Regions from separate parts of the Candidatus Nitrospira salsa genome, predicted to be linked through region 4. Evidence: riboswitches for the same ligand, from Rfam matches in the RefSeq annotation. Region 4 holds a riboswitch; each other region holds the start of a gene.

What was found. A riboswitch is a leader RNA that binds a small molecule or an ion and turns the genes downstream of it on or off. The one in region 4 is predicted to bind cyclic di-GMP.
Region 1: it holds a riboswitch for cyclic di-GMP, as region 4 does, so the genes downstream of both, ACWQXP_RS18270 (response regulator) here and ACWQXP_RS22210 (InlB B-repeat-containing protein) in region 4, are expected to answer to the same signal.
Region 2: it holds a riboswitch for cyclic di-GMP, as region 4 does, so the genes downstream of both, ACWQXP_RS06170 (sigma-70 family RNA polymerase sigma factor) here and ACWQXP_RS22210 (InlB B-repeat-containing protein) in region 4, are expected to answer to the same signal.
Region 3: it holds a riboswitch for cyclic di-GMP, as region 4 does, so the genes downstream of both, ACWQXP_RS07735 (fibronectin type III domain-containing protein) here and ACWQXP_RS22210 (InlB B-repeat-containing protein) in region 4, are expected to answer to the same signal.

Annotation. Positions count from the first base shown of each region.
Region 1 covers NZ_CBCUCO010000004.1:924,275-929,120, forward strand. The annotation lists gene ACWQXP_RS18265 (ATP-binding protein) at 198-1,727, shown strand; cyclic di-GMP riboswitch class I at 1,832-1,926, shown strand; gene ACWQXP_RS18270 (response regulator) at 2,341-2,826, shown strand; gene ACWQXP_RS18275 (ATP-binding protein) at 2,885-4,744, shown strand.
Region 2 covers NZ_CBCUCO010000002.1:944,282-949,127, forward strand. The annotation lists gene trxA (thioredoxin) at 1-271, opposite strand, end outside; gene ACWQXP_RS06160 (hypothetical protein) at 510-1,061, opposite strand; gene ACWQXP_RS06165 (cell wall hydrolase) at 1,538-2,119, shown strand; gene ACWQXP_RS06170 (sigma-70 family RNA polymerase sigma factor) at 2,121-3,011, opposite strand; cyclic di-GMP riboswitch class I at 3,127-3,219, opposite strand; gene lptG (LPS export ABC transporter permease LptG) at 3,551-4,639, opposite strand; gene lptF (LPS export ABC transporter permease LptF) at 4,644-4,846, opposite strand, start outside.
Region 3 covers NZ_CBCUCO010000002.1:1,270,228-1,275,073, forward strand. The annotation lists gene ACWQXP_RS07730 (di-heme oxidoredictase family protein) at 1-697, opposite strand, end outside; gene ACWQXP_RS07735 (fibronectin type III domain-containing protein) at 1,229-2,473, opposite strand; cyclic di-GMP riboswitch class I at 2,525-2,605, opposite strand; gene ACWQXP_RS07740 (hypothetical protein) at 2,947-3,129, shown strand; gene ACWQXP_RS07745 (DEAD/DEAH box helicase) at 3,314-4,846, opposite strand, start outside.
Region 4 covers NZ_CBCUCO010000005.1:363,515-368,360, forward strand. The annotation lists gene ACWQXP_RS22205 (hypothetical protein) at 64-1,437, shown strand; cyclic di-GMP riboswitch class I at 1,692-1,775, shown strand; partial or broken gene ACWQXP_RS22210 (InlB B-repeat-containing protein) at 1,852-2,595, shown strand; gene ACWQXP_RS22215 (hypothetical protein) at 2,617-4,122, shown strand; gene ACWQXP_RS22220 (hypothetical protein) at 4,207-4,846, shown strand, end outside.

The DNA of each region.
Region 1 (4,846 bases), on a different contig from region 4:
CATTATGGATGTGGCCGGTTGGCTTCGGAAAGTGCAGCCAAGGGTTTTTGAATAAAGTGGCGTAAGGGGCTGGTTTTTTTGTCTGGGATTTCCAGAAGGTGGCAGGCGATGCACTGGGTCAACAACATTTAGCCATCGTGAACTCATTGGGTCGAGAGTGTCCCTAGGTTACCCATACACAACGGAGGCGATGTCGTATGTCTGAAGCGCCTGTCCTCAATCGACGCATCCTGGTGATTGATGATAATCCTGCCATTATTGACGACTACCGAAAAGTATTAGGCTCTTCGACTTCAGAGTTCCCCATTTATGCTGCACGAGACACATTATTTGAGGAGAGTGTGAGGTCACCCTATCAAGAGACATTTGTTGTTGACAGTGCTGACCGGGGCTCTTCGGGTTTTGATCTGGTCAAGATGGCCGTGGAGCAAGAAAATCCTTATGCTGTGGTCTTTGTGGACATGCGAATGCCTTCAGGATGGGATGGGGTCGAAACCATTGAGCGAATTTGGGAAATAGATCCAGCCATTCAGGCGGTGATTTGTACCGCCTTCTCAGATCATCCATGGGACGAGGTGATTCCTCGCTTAGGACATCGCGATCAACTCCTTATTCTCCGAAAACCGTTCGATCCCATTGAAGTTCGACAATTAGCGAATTCGCTCACCTACAAATGGTATTGGGCGGGATATGCCAGGCTCCGTCTAGGCGAGTTAGAGCATCTCGTGGATCAGCGAATGTCTGAACTCCGTGCGGTCAATGCTCAATTAGAACATGATGTACTTCGCCGACAGTCGATCGAAACGCAACTCGCGCAGTCCATTCGAGACTTGGAACAACGGAATAAAGACCTGAGTGAAGCTCGAGATCATGCGCTAATCGAGGTGCATGAACGCGAACGAGCGGAGCTCGCACTTCGGAATAAAGCTGAAGAATTGGTACGATCCAATCATGAGCTTGACCAGTTTGCCTCTGTGGCCGCCCATGACCTTCAAGAACCTCTTCATACTATCCAAGTTTTTAGCGATTTATTGCGAGTGAAATGTGGAGGTGCGTTAAACGGATCTGGCCTCGAGTTCTTGGGGCGAATTCTCAAGGCTTCTGGTCGAATGCAACGGCTCATTCAAGACTTGCTGGTCTATTCTCGATTGGAACACCATGATCGAAGTGTTGAGTCAGTGGCGCTTGGCGAAGTCGTTGAGGACATTCTTCATGATTTTGCCGTGCGTATTGAAGAAACACATGCGAAGGTCGAAGTGGAGGACCTTCCGGTGATTGAATCCGACAAGACTCAAATGCGTCAGTTATTGCAAAATTTAATCGGGAACGCATTGAAATTTCACAAGCCACATGAAGCACCTGTCGTTCGCGTGTCTGCTCGCATGATGAAAGAGCGTCGTCAACAAGATGGACTGCGGGCACGTATGTTGTGCCAACTTCAAATCGAAGATGAAGGGATTGGTATGGATAGCCAATATACGGATCGTATTTTTGGGATGTTCAAACGTCTACATGGTCGAGATGAATTCGAAGGAACGGGGATTGGCCTAGCCGTCTGTAAGAAAATTGTTGATCGCTGTGGCGGTACCATTACCGTGCAGAGTCAGCTTGGAGAGGGGTCGACTTTTCTTCTCACGCTTCCAATGGGAAATTCTACCGAAACCGCGTGTGGGTCAGAAGCTGGAGTCAGTTCCACAGCTTTAAATCGTCCTGTGAGTGCCGAGTGAATACGAGTACCGTTTCAGTATCAAGGCCAGACTGTAACTGATTAAAATTACTAATAAAATCATTTCTCAAGTAATCCTGTTGGACACCGATAAAAGAGACAACAGGGTGCAAAGGGCAAACTACCTGAGAAGGTAGGACGCAAAGCTAAGGGACCTGAATTGGGAGGATGGTTCTTCCGGGGTTCGCCTGGCCGCCACACTGGTCAATGAAGCGTCATGGTCTGTTTGCGCCCATCTTGTCGATGGGCGTTTGTGTTTATGGAGCACGCTTCTCCCTCCAGTTTCCTATCCTTGCTCAGCGTAGAGGGACCCTACCATCCTGCTTTTGATCTTCGCACACGCGGTCTTGTTTTTGAGTAGATGTCGCATGACTTGCCAAAATGGGTCGCGCAAACCATAGGCAAATCCAATTACTTCCTGATTGATGATCTTTCCATGCCCGAACCGTCTGTTAATTATGACATTTCTGCGTTGAGATGCTGCATGATAAAAAACTCAATAATTTAACTAGATAGATCCTCGTGATTGGAGATGCCTAGCACCAGAAATACTGTGGGCGAGAAGCGCACGATTTCCCAGACGATGAGTTTTCTTTAGATAAAAGGAGGGCGTGATGATGAGTACCTGTATGCAAGCCGTTCCCTTCATTGTGTTAATGGCGGATGATAGTACTGATGACTGTTTGGTCGCGCAGGCGGCTTGGGATGAGTGTCGACTCGGACAAGATTTGCGGTTTGTGCATGATGGTGAAGAGTTAATGAATTATCTGACTCGTCGCGGGGTGTATGGTGATCCCGTGAAATCACCTCGCCCTGGTCTGATTATTTTGGATTTGAATATGCCCAAAAAAGATGGATGTTCGGCCTTAGTCGAGATTAAATCTGATCAAGAGTTGCAGGATATTCCCGTTTTGGTTTTGACAACCTCACGTGTCGCCAAGCATATCGATAGTGCCTATAACTTGGGCGCCCATTCGTTTATCACCAAGCCCAATAGTTTAGACGGGTATTTAGAGTTTATGAAAGGTATAACCAAATATCGAGCAAGCTTACAGGCGATGCATAGTCTACAGCGAGTCAAGCCTCTCCATCTGAATTAAGTACAGAAGAAACGTCAGCTAACGTCGAAGATGTTGAATCAGAGAAGGGTGCCTGGTCGTGGATGTTCTACAAGATACGAAATGCCGAATATTGGTTGTTCATGACCAGCTGAAAATTCATGCGGATTTTCGACAAATTTTTGACGAACTATTGGTAGGAACGTCTACATCTCGTCCATCGTTCGACGTTGAATATGTGAAAACGGGTGAGGCCGGTTTAGCATTCATTCGACAAGCCTTAGAAGCTAAATATCCCTATGCTCTGGTGTTTTTCGATGAAAATGTGGGGACGGGATGGTCAGGGGAAAAAACCATCGAAGAATATTGGCGTGTTGATCGCTTTCTCCATTGCGTTCTTTGCAAGGCCAATGTGAACAGTCAATGTGTTTTAGGGCTCGAGGGTAGTACGCATCGAGAGCAACTCTTGATTCTACGAAAGCCATTTCACGCGATCGACGTCCAACAAATTTTTACTGTCATGATACACAAATGGTCTCTTTCTCAACGTATCAGGTATCAGGTGGGAGGTGTCTCAACTGTGGCTGTTGCGCAACACTTACAGCTACAAGGAACCCATGCACAATTGAGTCAAGATATGGAGCCTCGTGGGAGTGTTGAGGCGCATAATTTTCGAACAGCCCAAGATTTGGACGGAACGAATTTTGAGCTGGCGAGGGCAAAAGATGAGTTGTCTGCTGCCAAAACGCATATGGAAAATATCATCGGATCGATGGCTGATACGTTACTGGTTATCAATGCTGATATGACTATTGAGGCGGTGAATCGTTCGTTGTTGACGTTATTAGGGTACGCAGAAGACGAATTACTTCGGGAATGTCCGAGTAAGATTTTTGGTGAAGAGTTGACTCAAGGCTCCATTATGGAAAGGCTGTATTTTCAGGGCGTGGTAAGTAACGTTGAAACCACGTACCATGCCAAAAATGGCCAAGTTATTCCCATGGCACTTTCCGGCTCACTGATGAAAGATGAAAGCGGGGTCATCCAGGGATTAGTGTGTGTTGCGCAAGATATAACCGAGCGCAAGCGCCTCGAAGCCGAGCGGCGTCAGTTTCAGGATCAACTTGTTGAAACATCTCGTCGTCTTGGTATGGCTGATGTGGCAACTAGCGTGCTTCATAATGTGGGGAATGTGCTGAACAGTATCAATGTCTCTGTTGGGATTATGGGGACGACGTTGCGGCAGTCGCTCGTGGGTGATGTCCGAAAAATCTCCCAAATGCTCAACGCTCACATGGATGACCTCAATGTCTATTTGTCTCGGGATGAGAAAGGCCGACAGATCCCTGGGTATCTCGCGCAGCTAGCTGACCACCTGCTTGATGAGCAGCGAGTGACACTTAAAGAGTTAGAGTCATTAATCGAAAGCTCAGAACATGCCAAGCAATGTGTGGCGATGCAGCAAGGAATGGTCAAAGCGGGTGGGCTGCATGAGCCCGTCGTGTTGGTTGATCTCATGGAGCAAGCCATGACAATCAATAAGGTGCTGCTAGAGAAACTGGAAGGGAAAATTGTTCGAGAATTCGTCGATACCCCAGAAGTGATTGTTGATAAGCATCAAACCTTGCAAATCTTGGTCAACTTAATTCGTAATAGCACGCAAGCGATGGAGACGGTTGATTCAAAAATACTCACGGTTCGAATTGGGCCTGCGACGAATAAACGAAATATGGTCCAGCTCGAAGTGACCGATACGGGTGTCGGCATTCATTCTGACCAGCTCACACATATTTTTTCTCAAGGTTTTACTACCAAGAAAGATGGACATGGGTTCGGACTGCACAGTGGAGCTCTCTTGGCCAAGAATATGGGTGGTTCGCTTCATGTGAAGAGTGATGGAGAAGGATACGGGGCAACATTTATCTTAACCTTGCCGGTTGCGATACCGCCTGACCTATGACGATAGTTTTCCCCTGTTCATAAGAGAAATGATCCGGGTCCTATCTCTTGTGTTCACACTAATTGTCTGGCAGATTCTTAGGCGACGTTTTTCCGTGTTTGA
Region 2 (4,846 bases), on a different contig from region 4:
TTTTCTCGACTGGCTCGCCACCTTTAAAGAACAAAATTGTCGGGATACTCATAATTTGGAATTTTCCCGCAACTTCAGGAACTTCATCCGTGTTTAGCTTCATGACTTTCAGTTTGCCCTGATATTCTTGGGCTAATTCTTCGACGACAGGGGCAACCATTTGACAAGGGCCACACCACACTGCCCAAAAATCTACCATCACAATATCTGAGGATGTCGCAACTTCAGTTTCCCAATTTTCTGCCGTAGCTTGTGCAACCAATGTGGACACGCGCGCCCCCTTTGCTATACATGAGTGAAAACCAAATTCAGCAAGTCTTCATCCTAAACTGAGATTCCGGATACTGTCAACATTCTTACGCGTATCTCGTTGCTCGCAGTTCGTATCTCGTCGTTCGTATTTCGTATCGTGCCGTCGCTTCACGCTTGCGCGCCGGGCCTACTTCGCCGAAGTGGCTACGAAGGCTGAAAGCGCTACAGCGCGCAGGCACGAACGACGCTTCACGATTTCACCAATCCCATTTTTCCGGCACTCCGGACCACCAATCACCCGGATGGGCTTCTCGCCAAGCATTCTGTTGAATCCACATCTTTTCGGTATGTTTCGAATCCAGTCGATTGGCCATCGCCGAAGTGATATCAAATTGTTGACGAAGACCTTCGTGAATCATTTCTCGAGCCATGCGTGGCATGACGTTTGGTGGGTCAATGATGTCAATAAGTTTTCGTGAGGTCAGATTTAATGCCACCTGTCCCACCTTGACCCAGTCATCGCGTTTTTGTAGATCTGCGAGATACCCCTCGATCGCCTCATAAACATAGGCAAGATACACATAGCCCTCAACGGAAGGAACCTCATCCAAATACTTCTGACAAGCTTCAACCGCACGTCGATAATCTCCTGCCGCCACATACAGTTTAGCCCGATGAAGATGTGAGGCCGATAAAGCATCCTGAATTCGTTGTGTGGCAAACACGCTTTGAGGTGCAAGAAATCCGGCCATCAATACCCCGATGACTAATCCAACAACAATCAAAGATTGAATCCGTTGACCATTCATTGCAATACCTCCCTCAATATGTCCGCTCGTGCTTAGCAGGAGAGACGCCTTCTCACAGTTTCACGTCGATATCGTAAATTCCCTCATCATTCTGCCTGAAGGCGACGGTTATTATTATGTACTTTAAAACTTAACAGAGAGTCGTCGATATTCTTGTCATGCCAAATAGTCACTGATTTTGTTGTCTATTTCGGCGAAAACCTTTTTTAACCATCTAGAATGAATCTTTTAAATGTCAACTTCCTTAACAGAATACACCTCAATTTCATTGACTTTTTGAAATAGTTCTATACACTATTGCTCCAGTTTTCTCTCAATACTCCTACAATATACGCTATTCACGAACAAATATGAACGACAGCCATAGCTCAACTCCCAGGGCATGACCCTTGCCATATAGAACTGCGACAGGCAGGCACCCATTGAAATGCAATGAACCTGAGATTCCCCAACCCTTTAGTCATGGTGAATACGAGATGCCGAACGCAATAAAACATTTATGTCGATTCATTCTGAGTTTGGGGATTGTGATCATCCTGGTCGTGCTCCTTCCTACGGGAACAAACAACTCTGCGGCATTTTCTCCGTTCATACTTGTGCAAAAAAAACCTGACCTACAATCAGTTGTTGCTCAATCTCTCCTTGAAACCACCGCACCGCTCACTGACGACCGACTTGCAGCCCTCACGATCTACCTTGAAGCGCGTGGAGAGAGTTTTGCTGGAAAATTAGCGGTTGCTGCCGTCATTCGAAATCGAATGCATGCCAAATACCAGAGCGACGGAACTGTGAAAGGCACCGTCCTGAAACGTTTACAGTTTCAACCCTGGAATCACGCAACACCAGAGGATGTTCGGCATAGAATTAGTGAATCACGAATGCAGGATAGTTTGCTAGCTTGGCGGATGGTACAGGATGGAAGAAAAATCGTACAAGGCGCACTCTTATTTTATAACCCTCGATTAGTTGAGACTCCCAGATGGGCCACGGTCAGTCATAAAGTTGCCTCGATTGGTGGGCATGAGTTCTTTGTTCCCCCTGGCCGGCTCCAGGTCTGATTCAGCTTTTGGCTTCGTCTAGTTTACATGACTGAGCCAATCGTTTTTTTCTGGAATGTCTTTTTTTTGACTGAAATTTCTGCAATTTCCCATTTGAAGCGTCTTCAAAATCTTTGAGCCCGACTCGTAACTTCCGCAGGGCCTCGGTATGCACCCGACACACACCCGACTCAGTTAACCCTAAGCGAGCCCCAATTTCCTTCATCGTTAACCCGTGAAAATAATAGTGCTGCAACACATCTTGCTGCCGAGTCGATAATTTCGCCAGAGCCACATCAAGCGCTTGATTAGACTCTGACGATAAGCACACAGCATATGGATCCAATTGTTCTTCATCGGGCAACACGTCTTTGAGTGTAAAGGTTTCTTCTTGAGACCCCATCGGCACATCAAGACTGAGCAATCGTGTTTCTCGAAGAGACGTGGCATCTAACTCTTCCTGCGTGACCCCCAAAAGTGCCGCAATCTCATCTCTGGTGGGATATCGTCCTTCTTTTTGCACAAACTCTGTACTGACCTGGCGAATTTGATCATTTCGTGCACGAACAGAACGCGGAATCCAGTCCATTGCCCGTATTTCATCAAGCATCATCCCGCGAATGCGATATTCTGCAAACGTCCAAAATTTCGTTTCCCGTTCAGGATCAAAGCGAGTTATAGCTCCCAATAACCCAATCACCCCAGCACTCGTGAGATCTTCAATATCGAGAGATGCCGGATTTCGTGAGGCTAAATTCCCGGCAATTCGACGAATCATTGGGAAAAACTCTTTTAAGATCTCCGCAGGATCTTGATGAGAAAGAGGAGAACCTGATTTCTCAGACGCATGAACAGGCACGTCCATGCGAGCCGCTGGCTCTCCAACATCAACATGATGAGACTGCTTGGCCATCCAATTCTCCTGAGTCAGCACACCCCCCGCGGTGTTTAAACAATCTTGTTCATGGCAAAAAAAAGCGTCCATCCTTCCGGATGAACGCTCATGCCATAGTCGCCTGAAATTTTCGTTCGGCAACCAGACGAACCTACAATCAATCAGAATCAGTGCAGGTCTCTCGGCTTTGCGTCCTACCCTTACGGATAGTTTGCCTTTATCACCACATTTCGTTAGATCATCTCATAGCACTACGTGCACTCCCCCCACGGCAATTCATATACACAGTTCCTCTATCATCTCTCTATTTCGGGACAATTCAGAAAAGAGTTAAGGCCTCCTGGAAGGCAACAACATTGAAGAACACGAGACGTTCCCCTCTAAGAATTCAGAACATGAAACATTCAACAGGAACGAATAGACAGGAAATTCTTGAAAAGAAAGAAAAAGAGGGAAAATCGGTTAACAAAATGAGAAGGCGTTTGAAGACTGATAGGGAAGAGCACCTCTCACACGACTACCCATCAGGTGGCACAAAGGAAAGAAAAGGAGGGTCGTCACCTGGTTCTTAAGAACAGATTCAACCCAATCACTAAAAACATCAGACAAGCAAACGACCCTGCAGCAATGGGCACAAGGGCTCCATTTTTTCCGAGTACCATACCAAAGGAATGCGTCACCCAAAAGAGGAATCCAATTCCCAAGGCTTGTCCGATGCCCTTTGCGACGGCATGATCACGAACTCCTGTTTTCAACAAACTGATGGCTAGCCCCAAAATCGTCATGACCAACGTCATGGCTGAAAACGCCACTCGCCCCCAATAGTCTGTGGCAAAACGACTACTACTGTGACCATCTCGTTTCAATCGCTGGACATACGCTCCTAGCTGTTTGAGTGTCATATTTTTCGAATCCAGCGCCAGCCATGTCCGGAAGTCTTCAGGAGTAAGAGGAAGCCCCAGTGCTAATTGCGCATAACGGTCAGCGGTCACTTCGCCTCCCGCTTGCACGACACGGCGTGTGGCGTCACGCAACTCCCATCCTTTGTTTGCATATCGTGCCTCTGGAGATTCGATAATTTCATGCAGTTGAAACTGTTCATCCACTCGATACAAGCTAATCGTGCTGAGACGCTGTCCCTCATCCTTCACCTCACCAATCTTGAGCAGTCCATCTTGTCCTAATCGCAACCACACACGATCCGGAGACACCGACAGTGCCGCAGGCTTCTTCTCAATGAGCACCGTCCTGACATAATCCGCTTGAATATTCGCGAGTGGCACAAACACCGCAGTAAAGCTAAATAAAATGGCGCTCACAATAATTCCAACGGCGAAGAACGGTGAGGCAACTTGATAAAAACTCATACCGCAGCTCCGCATCGCTGTAATTTCGGCACTTTTATTGAGGAAGCCAAGCGTTAATAATGTTCCCATGAGCGCAGCAAGTGGGGTAATTTGAAAACAAATATCTGGGATTCGGTAGAAAAAATACAGCAGCATGGAGGACAGATCCGCATCATATTTGAGAAATTTTCGAAGTTTTTCGAAAAAGTCAACCACAAGGTAGACCGTCAATAACGCACTCACGCACATAAGAAACACTTTGGTGTATTGGCGAAACATGTACCAAAACAAAACACCCATACGACTAATTCCTACTGGCTCTCACATAGAGAAACCCGGTTAAACCTAAGATCATCACGTTGGGAAACCACGCGCCGATAAACGGATGAACGACGTAGGTTGTGACAAGAAATTCTCCCATGATATTGAGCAAGTAAAATCCCACGATGATTCCAATGCCGATGGCGAATCCTCCGCTCTTCCCTGATCGTTTGGAAATGATTCCAA
Region 3 (4,846 bases), on a different contig from region 4:
TGAGTTCATGAAGCTCATGCGGAGTGAGATTTCGAGAAAAAACTGATCCAAAATGTACATCATTCGTCACCAGCTCATATATTTTCCCTACATTCTCCGGCAGCAAGGCTTGCTGTGCAATATCTTGTAAATCTTTCGTCATTTCTTTGGCCAACAATTCCACACCACCCGAACCAAACACAAAAGGAGGATTAATAACACGCCCATTAAATGAGGCATACTCTTTCTTGTCACTATTAGCTACATCAAATTTGGTCACGGCCGGAAACGCATTGGCAGCCGCTCCGCCTACCCCGCCGACCTCAAACGTGGCTGGCACCGCATCATTACTCAACACCGAATGACATTCTAAGCATGTCTGCGAATCAAGCCCATTCATTCGCAAAAAATGCCCATTCCCCTCATCGGAGTTGGCCTGTAGCGTGGGACGGCTACCAAATGGATTCTTATCTTCCATCTCATCGAATGGACCATCTCCTAATCCATCGTGTTTATTAAACGGCGTGGAGAATACACGCTTCCCCTGATCGATAATCTCCGATAATGAGGCCGATTGACTTTCAATTTGAGTATGGGTAATTGGCGCATCTAATTTTTTCATTTCGCCATTGGGAACAGGCCCTGCCGCACAGGAGACTAACGGTACACCTGCTATCAAGGTGGCAAAACACCAACCTGTGAGTAGCGTTTTATTCATGGCAAACCCTCCCTGTTAGAAAAATATGATAAATCTAATCTTTATATATTTGACTCCGATCATGAATGTCGCAAAACTTATACCGCTTAACCATAACGATGTGCGTTGCGAGATATTGAGATCTAAGTCTTTGGTATAGCTTAAGAAGTTACAATGAGCGGGGATATGAATCCCGAGAGACGCAAAGCCGAGAACCGTATCCGATCAGATACAGACTGTATCGACCTGCGAAAAAGCAGAATCCGTAACGCGATGTTCCCTAATTAACTGCTAGAGGATGAAGGGATCATATAGGATTTATCGTTCGAGAACGATGAAGCACCATGGCGAGGGGTATCACAATTGTTGATCTCACCCAGAGTAATTGGAAAAACAGCAGACAGAGCAAGCAGCTATCCGCTTTCGACACTAGCCACAACTTTAGGGGTAACTGATTATCAAAGCGATAACTGCGACAGCTGGGGCTTTAGCACTCATCTTGTCAATTAGCCAACCCCCTACCCCTAATAATGCCCAAGGGAGCAGACGGGATTATGAAGGGAGGGCGGAACCTGCTTGAGCGGTATAGGTGGTATCGATAAATTTCCAACTCCCGCCTTCCTTGTACCAGAGCCGCACATACAGCGTGGAGCCGTCCGTGGGTAACTCCTTGACGGTGCTGCTACTCGTCATTCCTAAATACCCACTATCATAGATATCCAGCGCTCCCTTACTCGTCCCAACATATAACCACCACTCGGTGACGCTGACAGTATTCGCCGTCCAGGAAAAGGTCTCTCTCGCACTCCTTAACGTCGCACCGGGAGCGGGACTCGTGAGCTCTGGGAGGATAGTGCCCGTGTGAGCGGTGTAGGTGGTATCGATAAATTTCCAACGACCGCCCTCCTTGTACCAGAGCCGCACATACAGCGTGGAGCCGTCCGTGGGTAACTCCTTGACGGTGCTGCTACTCGTCATTCCTAAATACCCACTATCATAGATATCCAGCGCTCCCTTACTCGTCCCAACATATAACCACCACTCGGTGACGCTGACAGTATTCGCCGTCCAGGAAAAGGTCTCTCTCGCACTCCTTAACGTCGCACCGGGAGCGGGACTCGTGAGCTCTGGGAGGATAGTGCCCGTGTGAGCGGTGTAGGTGGTATCGATAAATTTCCAACGACCGCCCTCCTTGTACCAGAGCCGCACATACAGCGTGGAGCCGTCCGTGGGTAACTCCTTGACGGTGCTGCTACTCGTCATTCCTAAATACCCACTATCATAGATATCCAGCGCTCCCTTACTCGTCCCAACATATAACCACCACTCGGTGACGCTGACAGTATTCGCCGTCCAGGAAAAGGTCTCTCTCGCACTCCTTAACGTCGCACCGGGAGCGGGACTCGTGAGCTCTGGGAAGGAAAGGGTAGGAATTGTTGGCGCTAGAACTTGCACACTTACTTCAGTGGAGGGGGAGCTTTCATTGCCATCAGCATCATAGGCGGTTACTGCAAAATAATACGTGAGACCAGCCTCAAGACTTTGTGGTTCATAAACCGTAGTATTCCCAACGTCAAAGTAAATGCTATACGAACCGGACGTGGTCCCCTGATAAACTATGTATCCAGCTAAATCAGATTCGGAATTAGCGGTCCATTGGACCTTTACAGAATCTGTGGCGGTAGACTGAATGATGTTGGCAGATTGAACAGCTGTTGGGTTAAGAAAGAGACAGCACGCCAGACCGAGTACGACCAGAGTCTTGTGAATAAAAGGACTTGAATAAACGTTTGGCATGGGCCTCCTCCTGTCGCGAAAATGGCCCCATTCCTCCCGCTTTTCCCTTCCTTAGGTAACCCAGCCATCAAGAGTTTCTCTTGATCCGTGGTTTTGCGTCCCCACCTCACGATGGGTTTGCCTTTATCAAGAAGGGGCCTTATTACAGAATAAAAGAGCTTATTTGAGTTCTTTCCTCATAGATAGATATAGTTAAAACAATCCTACAGATCTTTTCGGCAGAAAGCCCAAATACTGGACAAGGAAAAGAAAAGGGGTTCTAAAACAAAAATATATAATGATGGTAATGCGATAAAATCATTCCAGACGACGAGCAACATCGCAAAATTCACTCTATATCGAAAAAGAAATTTTCGTTAATGCCCTTGAGCAATATAATGTCCACACGATTGGGAAGAAAGAATTGTTCGAAATGATTTTCCCCCTAAGGCCTGCTTGACTGGGTTGCGTACACGAACTGCAGAAGCGACGCCATGAGAAGCTGGAAGAACAGACTGAATCATTATAAATGCCACAAAACAGCTGATGAGCCCAGCACCAGCCCTCCTAAAACCGGAGAGAAACTTCGAGCGTGGGACCACAAGGACGAGAAAACGACGATGGGCACCTTCCTACCGGCGACCGTGTCCATCCGAAGACATGACCCGACGATCTAGAATTACTTCCTCACGCGTCGTACCAACTCATCAACCGAGTCGTTTGACGCCAAGCTCAAAAATTTCCGCACGGTCATGCAAAGGTTCAGACACAAGAAAGTTCATGTATTCAGAATGGTAAAGCTGTCTGGCTAGAACCATATATTCCGTATGATCCGGATGAAGGAGGTTCGTTGAGAAGATATTAGGCCAAGGCCACGACTAATGAAGGTTCAGAAACAGGTACACCCTGACGGAAAAGAATGATCTTTGAGGAATTGGCGGCGACACGCTCTCCTGGCAGAATGATACCCACAAGATTCAGCGGATCGGCAGCGGAGATTCGCATGTCTTGCGTATCCGATTGAGTGTCGCGTCGAACAGCACGAAGTGATTCAACCGCTTCCGGCAAGGCATACTGCTCTCCGGTAAAACCATTCACGAAGCGTCCTCCGCGAATCTCTCCGCGCCACTCCATTCGACGGTACTGCGTCAACAGCTCACGCCACGTCACCGAAAGCAACTCGCGCTTCAAGAGATCACGAAACACAATTCCATATCGAGCCAGTAACTGCCTGGCCCATTTCTCATGAAGCTGTGAGGTCGTGAATGGCTCGTCACTGTCTCCATGGTAGGGCTTTTGCAATAAATCCCATCGGCCGGCACTATGACGAGGACGACGCGCACGTTCCCTGCCCGCTGCATTCCGACGCTTGGGGTTGATCAAAGCACGGAGATTATCAAACCCATCAGCAGTAACAAGTCCCGCCGCAACTAATTCCCAGAGCGCCTGCTCTACCTCAGAAGCAAGATGCCCCGTGCTCCCCGTCAAGTCAGCGAAAAAGCTCGCACCTCTGCCTTCGAGAGATTGAAGGACATCCTGTGCAACGCCACTCAATACCTGGCGAATCCCCATCGTCATATCCTTTTCTTTTTGTCGGCTCAGCATCATATGCCACGGGGAATTTTCCCGCAAAAAGAAACTGATCGGAGCCAGGCTCGTCGGATTAATCCGACGACGGGAGGATGGCGGTAACTCTTCAATCTGAAAAAACGCTTCTTTGCATTTCTCCACCTTTCCCGAGGAAACGCGTGGTTCCTTATACGGAGGAGTGAGCCTTCCCCAAGCGACCGTCCCTCGCAGACAGAGCATATCCAAGAGTTCGGGCCTATAATTAGAGACACGTTCTTTCAGGAGTGAAGATTCCCACGCCGATGCGGCGGTCTCAAAACCGGCTAATTGCGTGATGACCTCCCGCAACCCGGCCTCACCATGTAATTGCGAACCCGGCGCACGATGTTGCCAACGAAAAAGAAAACGCATGAAGTCTGCTGCGGCAACAGGTTCGGTCTCCCGACGTAATGAACTGACTGTTCGTCGATGAATTCTGGCAAGTAATCGTCGATCACACCATTCTTCAAGTTTTACTTTAACTTCAGATTTCCCCCATTTGTCCAGTGGGCTTTCTTCAAAATTGCTTCCGCCATTCTCACCCCAGCCATCTTCCTTATAGGGAGAGGGTGCATGAAAAAATGGAGAGGGAGTTGAAGCGGGACGGTATTGCCCGCGCAAGACTTGCCCCTGCCCTTCTAAATGCAGTAAAGCCTGGCTTATCGCTTGCCCTGGTAAATACAAGGCACTCGAAAGTTCATCAACAGTGACAGGACCACAACTTTCCATCCAACCCTGCACGACAAGTGGCAAGACAGTTTCCGCTTCTATTGCCGGGGCCTCAAC
Region 4 (4,846 bases):
AATTTTTTATTCTCAGTTTTGATTTTCACAAAACATCTTAATTGGAATCAGTCACGGAGAACTATGACAAGTCATACTGCCTCAGTGTGTAAAACCAATTTCCTCACAGTCTTTACATTGTTTTTGGTTGCTGTACTTTCTTCCCTTCCTCTTCATGGTCAAGCAGCCTCCCTCACACTAACGTGGGAACCTAATAACGAAAATGATCTTGCAGGATATAGAATTTACAAACGAATACCGCCCTCGACCAATTATGGAGCCCCAGCATTTTCTGGTTTTCCATCGAACCCTGTTGCCCCTTCTCAAACAATAGGAGGACTAACAGACGAAACACGTTATTCATTCATTGCCACAGCTATCGACGTCGCAGGAAACGAAAGTGCGCCTTCGAACGAAGTTTCAGGAACCACGACTGGCTCAACCACACCACCACCGCCTCCACCGCCAGCCCCAGGACCTCCCCCGCCTCCCCCACCACCAGGCGGCTCTGTCGTCTCCATTAACTTTCAACCAGCTTCTGCCAGCACACCGACGGGCTTTCTCAAAGATGATGGTGCGCCCTTCAACGCGTCCCGTGGCTATGGCTGGTCGACCCGCGTCAACACCCGTGAACGTAATCAATCGAGTAATCAGTCACTGGATACACTCATTCACTTTGACCAAGGTACCAACGTGACCTGGCAATATACGCTGCCCAATGGCCAGTACCACATCTCACTTGCCAGCGGCGATCCCACCTATCATCAGGGCCCACATCATGTTCAAGTCGAAGGCATCACCGTCATTAACAATGTTTCCACGCAGGCCAATAAATTTGTCACCGTCACCAACCGGCTCGTCACCGTCTCTGACGGCCAACTGACGATTCGCCTCACCCGCTCAGGCGGCAGTAGCAAAACACTCCTCAATTTTGTCCGTATTGCGTCGACGGGGTCGAATCCGCCACCGCCAGCCCCAGGACCTCCCCCGCCTCCCCCACCGTCAGGCGGCTCAGTCGTTTCCATTAACTTTCAACCGGCTTCTGCCAGCACACCGGCGGGCTTCCTTAAAGATGACGGGGCCCCCTTCAACGCCTCCCGCGGCTATGGCTGGTCGACCCGCGTCAACACCCGTGAACGGAATCGATCGAGCAATCAGTCACTGGATACACTCATTCACTTTGACCAAGGCACCAACGTGACCTGGCAATATACGCTGCCCAATGGCCAGTACCACATCTCACTTGCCAGCGGTGATCCAACCTATCATCAGGGGCCACATCATGTTCAAGTCGAAGGCATCACCGTCATTAATAATGTCTCCACGCAAGCTAATAAATTTGCCACCGTCACCAATCGTCTCGTCACCGTCTCTGACGGCCAACTGACGATTCGCCTCACCCGCTCAGGCGGCAGTAGCAAAACACTCCTCAATTTTGTCCGTATTGCACCTCAATAACAATTGAATAGCCCCGATTGACCACACACCTTCCAGAGAGACTGAACACTAACTCTTAGCAAGACTGAAGAGTCGATGAGAAGTCCTGAGAAGATGAAGCAATGGAGCAACTAAAGTGTTCTGTAAGATGGCCGATATATTTATTCATATGGAACACAATGTTCATCTAGTTGTGAACACGAAAAAATAAGGACAGGAATACACATGATAATCTAAACTTCACAACGTCTACCGTCATAACTATGAAGGCTCCTTCCCGATAAGGGCAAACCTACCGCGAGGTAGGGACGCAAAACCACGGGTCAGATGAACTCGCATCTGATAGCCGGGACACCGAAGGAAGGGCAGATTTTCAGTCAGCACCCCGCGGAAATGGGGCCTTCTTCGATTTTTCTACTTAAGGAGGGGCCTCATATGTTCACTTGGAGCCGAAATATACCAGCTATCGTTCTTGCCTTTGGGTTACTACTGTCAATTTCCCCAACTGTTTCTGCCGCTGAAAAAGATGTTGATTTAGAGTGGGCCCCAAACCAGGAAGAGGATCTCGCCGGCTATAATGTGTATCACGGCACAGCATCTGGCGTGTATGGGTTTCCGGACAATGTAGACAATAAAACGTCTCACCGTAAGGAAGACCTTGACTCGACAAAAAAACATTACTTTGCCGTCACCGCATATGATGAAGCGGGAAATGAAAGTTCTCCTTCTGCGGAAGTGAGTACACAGGCGGAAAACGTATTACACAATCTCTCTGTCTCGATCTCAGGTAATGGGACTGTTTCAAGTGCTCCCGCCGGTATTGGCTGCACAAGCTCCTGCAATTCATCATTCACTGAAGGACAGTCCGTTACCCTCTCTGCCACGCCAAAGTCAAATTGGAAGTTTTCCAGTTGGGGAGGAGCATGCTCCGGATCAGGTTCCTGTGTCGTCACCATGAACGCCGCGAAGTCTGTAACAATAAAATTTGTAGAATCGACAAAACCCCAACACAACCTCTCCGTTTCAATCACAGGGAATGGAACCGTTTCAAGTGCTCCCGCCGGTATTGGCTGCACAAGTTCTTGCAATTCATCTTTCACTGAAGGACAATCCGTTACTCTCGCAGCCACACCAAAATCCGGGTCAACATTTTCTAAATGGAATGGAGCCTGCACAGGATCTGGTTCATGTGTCGTCACCATGAGTACCGCGAAATCCGTAACCGCCACATTCGTAGCTACGTCAAACCCTCCTACTAACCCACCAACTGGTGGCACAGTCGTCTCCATCAACTTTCAACCGTCATCGTCTTCTACTCCGTCTGGATTCATCAAGGATGATGGGTCGCAATACTCGAGCAGCCGTGGGTATGGCTGGTCAACTCGCGTCAATACCCGTGACCGCAAGGCCCACAAAGATCAGTCGCGGGATACGTTTATCCACTTTGACAAAGGCACTTCGGCCACATGGTCCTACGATCTACCGAACGGGAAGTACTTTATCTCTCTCGCCAGTGGTGACCCCAGCTATGCACAAGGTCCGCACCATGTCGTGGTTGAAGGACAAACCGTTATCAATAATGTCTCGACACAAGTCAATCAGTTCAAAACGGTCACCAATTCCCCAGTGACCGTTTCCGATGGTCAATTGAACATTCGGCTTACTCGCAGTGGAGGCAGTCAAAAAACCATTCTGAATTATGTCCGTATTGCCCCGGCAGATCCGAATACTGTACCGGTACCTCCACCGAGCGTACCACCTATTGGGGGCTCAGTCGTCTCCATCAACTTCCAACCGTCATCGTCTTCTACTCCGTCTGGATTCATCAAGGATGATGGGTCGCAATACTCCAGCAGCCGTGGGTATGGCTGGTCGACTCGCGTCAATACCCGTGACCGCAAGGCCCACAAAGATCAATCACGAGATACCTTTATCCACTTTGACAAAGGCACTTCGGCGACATGGTCCTACAACCTACCGAACGGGAAGTACGTTATCTCTCTCGCCAGTGGTGATCCCAGCTATGCACAAGGTCCACACCATGTCGTGGTTGAAGGACAAACCGCTATCAATAATGTCACGACACAAGTCAATCAGTTTAAAACGGTCACCAATTTCCCAGTAACCATTTCCGATGGTCAATTGAACATTCGGCTTACTCGCAGTGGAGGCAGTCAAAAGACCATTCTGAATTATGTCCGTATTGCCCCAGAAGATTCGAACCCTGGAGTGCCCCCTACAGGCGGAACGCCTTCGGGAGGCGAAGCCGTCTCCATCAACTTCCAACCATCATCGGCCTCAACTCCTAAAGGATTCATCAAGGATGATGGGTCGCAGTATTCCAGCAGCCGCGGCTACGGCTGGTCCACTCGCGTCAATACCCGCGAACGAAACTTCCATCGCAATCAGTCTCGAGATACCCTTATTCACTTCGACAAAGGCAGTACCGCCACCTGGCAATATAACCTTGCCAATGGCAACTATCTCGTCTCTCTCGCCAGTGGTGATCCGAGTTATGCTCAGGGGCCACATCACATTACGGTAGAGGGGAAGCCAGTCATCCAAAATGTACGAACACGAGTCAATGAATTTCTCACCATTACCGATTTCCCTGTAACCGTCAGCGATGGAAAATTGACCGTCAACTTGCAACGACAAGGACAACATGTCATCTTAAACTATATCACGATCACTCCTGCCCCCTAGGCCTAGCCTAGGGAACGCTGGACCAGACATCGTTTACTTTTTGTAGCATTAGGCTTTATTTGAACTCGGCTTTAAAGGAAGACTATGAAAACGATAAAAGTAAAACGACAAACAATTGCGCTTCTGCTGACAACATTGATTTGCTTTGCCTCAGAACCAAGCACGGCGAGCGAGCTTGGGGATGTGGCGAATGCTATGCCGGCAGGTACATGGGCTGAGCTGAAAACAAACGGATTTACACCAGGCTATTTAATGTACCCAGGCGGGAACAACGCGCGGTCTACCCAGTACATGGGAGAAGCCACCTGGGATCCTATCGGCAAGCAAGTGCTGTTTCTCGGATCAGGACATTACAATTCTTCACAACTACATATTTATACGGATGCATCGAATACCTGGACAAGAGATCTCCTCGTCATGGGTCAAAAGTCTTCACTTGGACACGGGTATAATCACAACACGATTTCGCCCAAACATCGTCTCTTAGGATTTGTGAAAATTACTCCAAACTTTACCAACATCTATCATTACGATATTACCCAAAAAACTTGGAGGAAGGGGGCCCAGGGGCCCAATGGGGGTGGCATTGCGCATGCGCTTGAATATTTCCCCGAACGCAAAAAATGGTATGTCTTCGATGGCTCCAACGGATCCATTCGAGAATATGATTACGATTCAGACACCTGGAGCGTGTACGCCTCTAAAAAATATGAATGCTTTCAGG